2 regions of the Solibacillus silvestris genome follow, and region 2 is predicted to be linked to the other one. Evidence: riboswitches for the same ligand, from Rfam matches in the RefSeq annotation. Region 2 holds a riboswitch; the other holds the start of a gene.

Region 1 (5,411 bases), on a different contig from region 2:
GCTCGGGGAAAAGCACGCTGTTGAATATGATAAGCGCTATCGATGAACCGACAGAGGGAAAATTATTTTTATTCGGCGAGGAAGCACGAAATATTTATAAGGAACCGTACGCATCGAAATTTAGAAAAGAGCAAATCGGATTTGTATTTCAGGATTTTCATTTGCTGAAGGATTTAAATGTCGAGGATAATATTGCGATTCCGTTAATTTTAAATGATGTCTCTTCGAAGGAAATAGCTGTCCGCTTGGAAAAAGTTTTGAAACAGCTTGGAATTTATGAGTGGCGCAAGCATCGTCCGCATGAATTATCTGGAGGGCAGAAGCAGCGTGTGGCAATCGCACGGGCCATCATCCATCAGCCTCCGATTTTACTTGCGGATGAACCGACTGGAGCTCTGGATGTAAATACGACGGATGAAATATTGCAGTTATTTGTCGAGCTGCAGCATAGAACAGGGCAAACAATTTTACTTGTAACACATGACCCTTATGTTGCTTCTTTTTCGGACAGGGTGCTTTTTTTCCATGATGGCGCGATTACAGATTCCTATCAAAATAAAAAAGCAGCTTCTGATTTGGATGAAATACTTGCGAGGTTTAAGTCGATAAGCAGAGGTGAAGTGTAATGTTCAATTTAAATAAAATTGCGATTAAACTATTTCGCGCAGCCGCTGCCCAAATTTTAATGAGCATTAGCATTATTATGATTTGTATTTGTCTGATTATGACGATGGGTGTTTATATATGGAACGGTAAAACAAAGATGCAAGAGGATATTTATGCGTTATTTGGATATGCAGATATGACGGTTGGATATAATCCCGAACAAGAAAGCTGGCTAAGCGAGAATCAAGTTGAATCAATTTCAAACATAGAAGGGGTAAAGGAAGTCTCGCCGGTACATTTAACCCATACAAATGTAGAAGGGGTATTGCCTTCTGTTTATACAGTCGGGGTGGAAGATGACGACCTCGTCAAAAGCCGGTACCATTTTAAGGAGAATGTAAAATCGGATGAAGTGGTTATTTCACAAAAGATCGCCCGGCTTTTTGACAAGCAGGTTGGAGATGATTTATTAGTCAATTTCGAGCCATTCACAGTTAGGGAGATTTTGACTCCATTGCCGGGTGCACCTGATGTGCAGTTGATTATCCTTCAAAATGAAGTTGCAAAACAATATTTACCTGCCCATGCCAAAGCATCGCAAGGGGTATTTACATTAATCGATCTGTATGAAGAAACTTACGCTAGTTCCGTTACGGAGCAACTTGTTCGGTTGGATGATGAATTGCGCATTGATGTCACGAATGAATATGATTTTGTGAAGCTGAATTTTCAATCATTGATGATATTCATTGTCATGTTTTCGTTTTTTGTTCTAGTCATTTCTTGTGTATTGCTTATTTCTACATTCCAATTACTGTTCTTTAAACTGAAGCAGCAATTAATGGTTTTACGGTCACTAGGAGCAACTAAAAAACAAGTCGGGAAAATTGTCCAAATCCAAGTGCTCACGATTATTAGCATCGGTACTGTATTTGGGACGGCTCTATCATATGCTGTCATCAAGAAAGGCTTGCCGACAATCGTCCATAAAATGCAATTGCCTGAAGTAAGCACGCAATTTCCAGTTTGGCTCATTATTAGCATTGCACTTAGCATTTTCATCATTCTTTTTGCGATTATGCAAGGGCAAGTGCGTAAAACAATGAAATTACTGCCATTGCAAATCACCTTGGAAAATTTCAATACAGCCGTAAAACTAACAAAAAGAAAATTATTTATTATCGCTTTCGCAGTTTTAACGTCATTGCTGTTTCTTTCAAATGGTTTTAAGCATGATGATAGCGGGCAAGGTGTTTTTTCTATATTATTTGGCAGTCTTATATTATGCGCGGTTGTTTTTTATGTGCTGCCATATGGATTTACGTTACTGATAAAATTATGCCTGCAGCCTGTCCGCAAAATTTTTGGGAATGAGGCATATTTGGCATGTCAACAATTGATGCCGCAAATAAGAAAAAATATGCCGATTGTATTAAGTGTTGTTAGCTTAATGGTGATTGTCATTTTCGGGACAACTCTTTTTAAATCGGTGCAGGAAAACGAGAAAGCTTATCATACCTTTTTATACGAAGCGCCAGTCGCTGTGGCGAATGATTTGCGCTATCCTACGCTGACGAATGATATAATTCAGGAAATCGATCGCTTGCCTTCCGTTGACTATGCCTTTGCAAGAAGCACATATGATCATTTAGAGCTTTTTATTGATGAAAAGTGGCAAGGCGAAACGTTTAAAGCGATTGATATTGAAAAATTTGTGGAAGTCGGTAAGCTGCAATCTGTAGTAGGCAATGCAAATAATGGATTAATTGTTTCAGAGGAATATGCAGAGCTCTATCATTTAAAAGTCGGTGATCGGGTGCGCACCGGCAAATTCAATTTTGAAGCTCAGTCAGTCGTTGAACTTGAGTCGATGCAAATCATTGGGTTAACTACAACGGGCTTTTCTAATCTTCACATTATGATTGACTGGGATTCAGCAGTGGCGAAAGCGAGCGATACTTTATTAGTGGATGATATTATGATTGAAACAAAAAATATCGATGAAACATTACAGGAAATACAGTTCCTGCATGAGCGCTGGCCAGCACTTGGCTTTTCGGATATAGAGACATTTACAGCCGAAAACAATCAATTTTTTTATCAGCGCTGGAGCTTATTTATAAGCGTGCTTGCCATTTTAATTGGCGCTACATGTATTGGGGTAATCCAAACATTGATGTACACGATTTCCGGAAAAATGGAGGATTACACAATTCAGCGCTTAATCGGATTATCCCCCAACGGATTAATCAAGCTCATTTTATCGCAAGTTTTTTCATTTATTAGTTATGGTCTATGTATTGGGATATTCATCGGTTATATTTTTACGATGCTTATGGCGCTCATTGATACAGGCTCCCATATTGTTTTTGATTTCAAGTTGCTGCTCAATATTAGCGCGTTCTTTTTAATTTTAACGCTTATAGTATTTTTGATTCAAGGCTATTATATTAGCAGGAAAAATTTAGCTCAAAGGCTAATTCAGTAAAATGAAGATGAAGCGATATTCAGGCACAGGCAAAAATGAAGACATCCCATACTCGGAAAAAGATTATTTCCTCGATAAGGCAAGCCGCTTTCCAGCAACGTAGATCGTGAAGGAAAGAAAACGCATGTAATGCTCTATTTCCACAGGAATAAATTATCAATATTTTAAAAGTCATTTCATTTTTTAATAGACTATGTTATTTTTATAATAATTTAATAATTAGCAATTTGAATAAGTGCTTGCATATTTATGTGAGGTAAAAGGGAAATTAGTGAAAGACTAATGCAGCCCCCGCTACTGTAATAGCTGATGAAATCACAACAAATCACTGTCGAAATGATGGGAAGATGTGAAAGTAAAAGGAAGCTTAAGCCAGGAAACCTGCTTATTCAAACGATACTTACTTTTCGGAGGGAGAAGTATAGGCGAAACAAGTAATTGTTTTTGTGTTTTTCTATACTTTTTTAGTATTAATTTCACATGCCCGTACCTCTTTCTGACGAGAGGTACGGGCATTTTTTATTTCTTAGTGGATACGTAATACTAGTTTTTTTGGATCCACATAAGAAAAATTATCATCACTCCCTATGGGGCGAGATGTATTTTTCTATAACGGAGGGTGTATACATGCAAAAGGGAAAAATCTTTGTTGTAGGGTTCGGTCCTGGAGATCGTGAACATATAACAAAACGTGCAGTCGATGCGCTACAGCAAAGTGACCATATTATGGGCTACAAAACGTATGTAGAACTGATCGAGCATTTAGTGACAGCGAAAACCATTGTCAGTACGGGAATGACTGAAGAAGTTTCACGTGCACAAGAAGCTGTAAAACAAGCTGAAGCCGGCCATATTGTTGCCGTTATTTCCAGTGGGGATGCGGGTGTTTACGGGATGGCGGGGCTCGTATATGAAGTATTAATCGAAAAGGGCTGGACTGCAAAAGAAGGCATTGAAGTAGAAGTTGTTCCGGGTATATCTGCCATTAACTCCTGTGCCAGTTTACTCGGTGCTCCGGTTATGCATGATTCGTGCACGATTAGTTTAAGTGACCATTTAACACCATGGACGGTCATTGAAAAACGGATTGAAGCGGCGGCAATGGCGGATTTTGTCATCGCATTCTATAATCCGAAATCTGGCAGACGTACGAGACAGATTGTTGAAGCCCAACGAATTTTGCTTAAGTATCGTTCACCGGATACACCTGTTGGGCTAGTAAAAGCTGCATACAGGGATACGCAGGATATTGTGTTAACAACATTAGAGGAAATGCTGGAACATGATATCGGAATGCTCACAACAGTAGTCGTAGGGAACTCTTCAACATTTTACTATGATAATAAAATCATTACCCCACGCGGCTATCAGCGTAAATATACGTTAGGAGAAGAAAAACAACTGTTAAAACCGCATCAACGTTTGAAAAAAGAAGCGGAACCGTGGGCATTGGATCAGGAAACGGGTGAAGCAAAGACCGGGTATGAAAAAATTGAAGCTATCGAGAAAAAAATAGTTGAACCAGCAGCCATTAAAACAACCGCATTACAGCTTGCAAATGAAGCATTAGCGCTCGTACATAAAGAAACGTCAGTAGTAAAAGTTGAAGAAAATCCTTTTTTAGTTCAGCAAGAAGTGGAATCCATATTTGAGTTTGCGGTATCACCAGGTGTTGCCAATAAATTGATTACACCTGCACAAATGATTACATTGGCAAAGGTTGTAGGGGAACGGGGTACGATGGAATATACGCCCGATCATCGTCTCGTGTTGAAGGTACCAACTGATTCACCTCAAAGAATAGTAGAAACGGTAGAAAAAACGGGTTTACTTGTTCAACCTGTCGGCGACGTAGTAATCGTCAAGGCGTGTGATTTCTGTTACGGCGAAAAAGCGGAATCCATTCCTTATGCTGAACAGATCATGGAAACGCTCGGAGGCATTAAAATGCCGAAAGAGCTGCATGTCGGAATTAATGGGTGCGGAATGGCTTGTTATCGAGCGGTTTTTGATGATATCGGCATTGTTTACCGCAAGAAAAAGTTCGATTTGTTTATCGGTTCGAAGCCAGTCGGACGAACAGCCCATGCTGCACAACCTGTCCTGGAGGGGATCGAACCGGAAAAATTGATTCCTTTACTAACGGATATCGTTGCGGACTATAAAGAAAATGCCCATCCTAATGAGCGTTTCTTTAAATATTTTAAACGTGTGAAGAAAATACTGAATTTCAATTATGTTGATATGTCATGCAAAATTAAAGTGGAAGAAGCCCCATGTGGAGATTAGGTGAGACGATGATTTTATTTTTAGCAGG
Region 2 (5,411 bases):
GTCACGATTAACCCGTTTACTTCGATTGCATTCCTCATGCACTCACCCCTGCACGCTCTGCAACGGATTTTAAAACAGGCATGACGATGATGGCGATAACACAATTCACAACTGTTGCAATCGTCAATGAGGCGATTGAGCCGATGTAAAATGCCGGCGAAATTAAAAAGTAGAACGGTAACGGTGCAATAACTCCATTTGCAATGACAACAAACACCCATTTTAAAATATACATATTTTTACGGTGCAAAACCGCAAAAATCGCGACAATGGCGAACATTTCAACTGCGATTAAAACATGAAAAACACCTAAAGGAAAACCGGATGTAAGCCCTGTTGCAATATGCCCAAGCGCACCTGCTGCCCCTGCAAAAACAGGTGGTAGAAAGAGGACGCTAATAACTGCTGGGGCGGAATCCAATGCAGCTGTCGCAATCACGCCAACCGGCACTTTAATAAAGCTTCCAATAACGCAAATTGCTGCTATTAATGCCGTTAAAATTATGTAACGCAATTTAGTTTTTTCCATCATGCTCTCCTTTTAAAAATTGCGGAATGCCATACCATACACGAATAACCGTCTCTGCTTCATTGCAAAGCTTCTGGTATAGCCGACCGCAAGTATCTCTTAACTGACGCGCTCCCCTTTCAAGCGGTACAACACCACGGCTCGTATCTGCACAAATGCAAAAAACTTCCGCTTGCCCGGAAATTTCAGCGATATGTTCAAAAATCCGCTGTGCTGCCTGCTCTTCCGGCTCATCTAAATACGGTAAAATGATTTGTTCAAAATCACTAATAATAAAACGTTTATTTTCGGTAACCTTCTCTATGCGGGGCAATATCCCTTCACAAACAACGAGTTCCTTTTCAGGTAATTTCGCGACTAAAGCTTTCACATATGCTCGTTTACCGTTATATGCGCCTCCGAGTATAACGTACATCGTAAACCTCCTATTAGTTCATCAACCGAACCCCAGCAAAGGGTATATATAGTTCGATGGTTTGCGGTCGTTTGCTGAAATGACTGCTCCTCCACGCTATATTTCGCAAGCAATAATCGAATGACCCCGCCGTGTACGACAAATGTATAATCGCCATCTTGTTTTACAATTTGGCGAAAACCTTCCAATACGCGCTGTTGAAACTGCAAAAAGCTTTCACCGTTCGGTATTGGCGTAGTGAGCGGATCGTCAATCCATGCACGGTATATTTCATTATACTGTAATTGCTCATATGTACACATTTCAAAATCGCCGAAGTTTAGCTCTCTAAGTTTTTCCTCAGCGAAAAATGGAGTTTGCGGAAAATAGCAGGCAGCCGTTTGTAGGCAGCGTTGCAAATCACTGCCAAATACTTCATGTGGCTGGATCGGCAGCTGCGCTTGAACTTTCTTAATAATCGGTTCATCTGTCCAGCCGATATATTTCCGCTCTCTGTTCGCTTCTGTTTTTTCATGCCGGATTAAATGCACAGTAATGCCGTTAGCCATAGCACAACCTCCAAACCCTCGCCTAATGCGCCAAGCAAATCGCCCGTCACCCCTCCAAAATGCTTCCGTGACCAGTTTCGGTAAAGTGCAACAATGACAAGCATTGTGAAAAATAAAACATATAAGCTATATGCCCCTATATAGAACCAAATCGCAAATAAAGCCCCACAAAGCAAACCGAGTAAAACAGCGAGCTTTTTTGAATTGACCATACTTTTAAAATACGCCGCGAGTCCTGTTTGCTTTGCTGTTTGCATCGTTAAAAAGTAAATCAGCATCCCTGTGCGCGCGATTAACGGAATAAAAATAAGACATGGGATGATTGCGGAATGTCCCTTTAAAAGAAATTCATAAATGAAGCCTATCTTTAAAAGCAGTAAACAAAAAACACTAATAACACCAAAGGCACCTGTGCGCGGATCATCCAAGATTCCCAATCGTTTTTCTTTTTCTCCGTAAGAAAAAAAGGCATCACTCATATCAATCCAGCCATCTAAATGAAGACCGCCTGTGAGCAGAATGAAACCGACAACAATCAATATGGCGAGGAGCAAGCTGGAAATATCGCTAAAGCCGGCAAGCGCAAAAACTGCACTTCCAATTATTGCGCCAATGAATAAACCAATAATCGGCAAAAAGGCATACATCCATGTAACCGATTTGGCATTCATATCAAGCTGCTTTTTTATCGGTACAGCCGAAAAAAACTGCCATGCCAATAGAAAACCCGTTATGCTGTTTTTCAATTTGCGCCCTCCTTATTTCCATTGTTGCACAAGCTGAAATTGTACTTCATATGCTTCTTCACTCCGATTAACGAACCACTGATGAAGCTGGCCCAAATTTTTGCGGTATAAATTCACTTCATCAAATTTTGATGATTGCTCGTCCAACACTTCATTTGACACGATTATTATTTGAGCACCTTGCGCATGCCAGTTGTCGAATTCGCTTTTTAACATTTCAATCGAATTGTGGATATATTCGCTGCGCTGCTCGGCTGATTCGCTTTCATACAATACATTCGAAAGCCATGTCGTCACACATTCAAAAAGCACGACATCATTTTCCGATAAACGTCCGAGCTCCTCAGGAATATTCACATGTATTTCAATCGTTCGCCACTCGGTACTTTGGCGTTGACGATCAAGCTGATGTCTTTTTATCCGTGCTTTCATCTCATCGTCAAATGCCGCACCTGCTGCAATATAATAATAATTTTTACCAGGACCATTTTGACTCGCCAGTTTTTCTGCAAAGGCGCTTTTCCCGCTGCGCACGCCACCTGTAATAAAAATCATTGCCAGCACCCCCATATGGAAGATTAAAAGAACATGCTCAATATTGAGCTATGTTCTTCTATTTTGCCTTTTTTGTCGGATAGGATTTCGAGATGAACGGAATTTCTTCGAATGAATGCTCTTTGTTCATATAAACTGCCATGACGAAAAATACATTCGCTAAAAGCCCTAAAAAGTCGAATAAAATTTCGGGCACTTCTCGCTCTTCACTTACCTTATGCAATGCACGGTACGATTTTTTCGCTTCGCTTCGGCAAATATGCAGCCTTGCTGAGCTTTCCACCCCTTGTGGCAGCAAAAACTGTTGAATTGTCTCTTTTACATTGCTCACATAAAAATCATAGCGGTCACTTAGCCAGCTTAAATCCTCTTCTGTAATCGCCAATTTTCCGCGCACAGAACCGTTGGCATGGTATGCAAGCGGATGGATAATACGCAAGTCCTCCAATACAATCTGCCCTTTTTCATCGTCCAATAATGTCGGGATGACCGCTCCGATACGTGTCGTCAATGAATCTGTACGAATTTCATAATCGACGCATGAGCTTTTTTCGCGCATAAATGGATAACATGAATAACGAATATCTTTTTTCATCTAAAGTTCCTCACATTTCAAATTTTATATTTTATTCCGCATACACGATGGACACACTAAGCTCCCAAAAACTTATGCCAGCTTTAAAACTGCAGGATTTCCGATAATGCGGCAGTTTTCTCTAATTAAGCTCCAACAACCGATTCTGCATTCTTTATCAATAAGAAAAGCCACCCAAGAAAATGGATGGCTCAAAATATCAAGATCGATTCCTATGAAATGACGAAAAGATTTTTAATGCCGTACATTCTCTCAAATTCCGAAGAGGTGTGTCACGATCAGAAAAAGATTGGTCTCCTGGCTCCGCGCAGCTCTCTACTCATGAATGCCTTCCCGTCAAAAACAGTGGCAATCTCGTTCACTTTCATTTGCGCTTACAGTTACGGACATAGCTTCGGATTTCCGCCGAATTCCCATTTATGCAATTTGCATCTTTTCCCTGCAGATTTATTTGATTTGTAAAACTTACTTTAACACACTACAGGCATTATGCAAATAACTTTCCATTGAAATGGAATTCCATCAGTTGGACGTTTTCTTCCTCTTTCCTTGATTATTTGATGGAAGAATCGAAATTCCGCCAAAAGCTTTTCAACACAACTCAATATAAATTTTACGCTTAAAGCAGAAAAAATTAATTCAAAGTAGATATAATACGTTTAATTTCTATTCCCCAACTCTGCTTGCTATAATATATTTACAAATACAGGTAATAAAAAATCTGCCAAGGGGGTTATGTAATGAAATGGGATTTTGAATATGATGTAGTTGTCGTCGGGTCTGGCGCATCAGGATTTGCTGCGGCCACTACAGCGAAAAATGAAGGCTTAAAAACGCTTTTAATCGAAAAGGAAAAGCATTTCGGCGGGGCTTCCGCTTTATCCGGCGGAGGTGTTTGGATACCAAACAACCGCTATTTGGTGGAAGCCAATGCTGCAGATTCCTATGAAGAGGCAAAAACTTATTTGGATGCGACTGTCGGCGATATTGTAAATGATGAAATAAAAGAGACTTACTTAAAAAAGGGCATTGAAATGCTTGATTATATGCATAATGCAAGCAAGCATATGCGTTTTTCCTATGCTAAAAACTATTCGGATTATTACCCTGCATTACCAGGCGGAAAAGGCGCGGGACGTTCGATTGAGCCTCTGTTAATAGATATAAATGAATTGGGAGATTGGAAGGATAAGCTCCTGCCTCCAACGATTGATACGAAGGGCTTTGTTATGACCGGGCAAGACTTTGTCAAAGTGAATATGATCACAAGAACGACTGCCGGAAAAGCAAGATCGCTGACATTAGGCTGGCGATTAATAAAGCATCTTCTGCTAAAGAAAAATTATGCGGCTTTAGGGCAGGCGCTTATGGCTCGCATGGGGTTGACCTACAAAGGATTAAATGGCGAAATGTGGCTGCAAACACCTTTTACAGATTTTATATATGAACAGGACCGTGTCATCGGTATAAAAGCTATAAAAGAAGGGCAGGAAATTGCGATTAAAGCTGAAAAAGGCGTTATTTTCGGGTCAGGCGGCTTTTCGAAAGACCAGGAAAAACGAGAACGCTTTTTGCCGACTCCCCAAAATGCGGCATGGACGAGCTCGCCTCATGGGCAAACAGGCGACATTATTTCTCCATTTGAAAAGCTTTATGCAAAATTCGGCTTAATGGATCGTGTGTGGGGAGCGCCTTCTATTATCGATCATAAAGGAAGACCGTTTTTCCTAGTGGCAGACCGCGGCATTCCGAATATGATTATTGTCGATCAAGAAGGGCATCGCTATATTAACGAACCGACACCTTATCATGAGTTTGTCGATAAAATGTACGAGCACAATGAAAAAACAGGCGGAAAGGCTATTACTTCATGGATTATTTTAGATAGCCGCTCCAAAAAGCGCTACCTGTTTGCAGGTCTCTTCCCGATGCAAGGTTTCCCAAAAGAATATTTCAAAAATAATATAGTCTTTACAGGACAAACAGTGAACGAGCTCGAACAAAAGCTTAATATCCCGACAGG

The links. Region 2 has a riboswitch for cobalamin ahead of ACTHOQ_RS01895 (cobalamin adenosyltransferase family protein). Riboswitches for the same ligand answer to the same signal wherever they lie in the genome.
Region 1: it holds a riboswitch for cobalamin, as region 2 does, so the genes downstream of both, cobJ (precorrin-3B C(17)-methyltransferase) here and ACTHOQ_RS01895 (cobalamin adenosyltransferase family protein) in region 2, are expected to answer to the same signal.

Annotation. Positions count from the first base shown of each region.
Region 1 is NZ_JBQCJW010000001.1:77,269-82,679, reverse strand. It holds gene ACTHOQ_RS00420 (ABC transporter ATP-binding protein) at 1-626, shown strand, start outside; gene ACTHOQ_RS00415 (ABC transporter permease) at 626-3,094, shown strand; cobalamin riboswitch at 3,311-3,497, shown strand; gene cobJ (precorrin-3B C(17)-methyltransferase) at 3,722-5,383, shown strand; gene cobK (precorrin-6A reductase) at 5,392-5,411, shown strand, end outside.
Region 2 is NZ_JBQCJW010000002.1:124,257-129,667, forward strand. It holds gene ACTHOQ_RS01865 (hypothetical protein) at 1-38, opposite strand, end outside; gene ACTHOQ_RS01870 (ECF transporter S component) at 35-529, opposite strand; gene ACTHOQ_RS01875 (bifunctional adenosylcobinamide kinase/adenosylcobinamide-phosphate guanylyltransferase) at 516-944, opposite strand; gene ACTHOQ_RS01880 (histidine phosphatase family protein) at 896-1,492, opposite strand; gene cobS (adenosylcobinamide-GDP ribazoletransferase) at 1,465-2,238, opposite strand; gene ACTHOQ_RS01890 (bifunctional adenosylcobinamide kinase/adenosylcobinamide-phosphate guanylyltransferase) at 2,251-2,793, opposite strand; gene ACTHOQ_RS01895 (cobalamin adenosyltransferase family protein) at 2,852-3,388, opposite strand; cobalamin riboswitch at 3,659-3,839, opposite strand; gene ACTHOQ_RS01900 (FAD-dependent oxidoreductase) at 4,129-5,411, shown strand, end outside.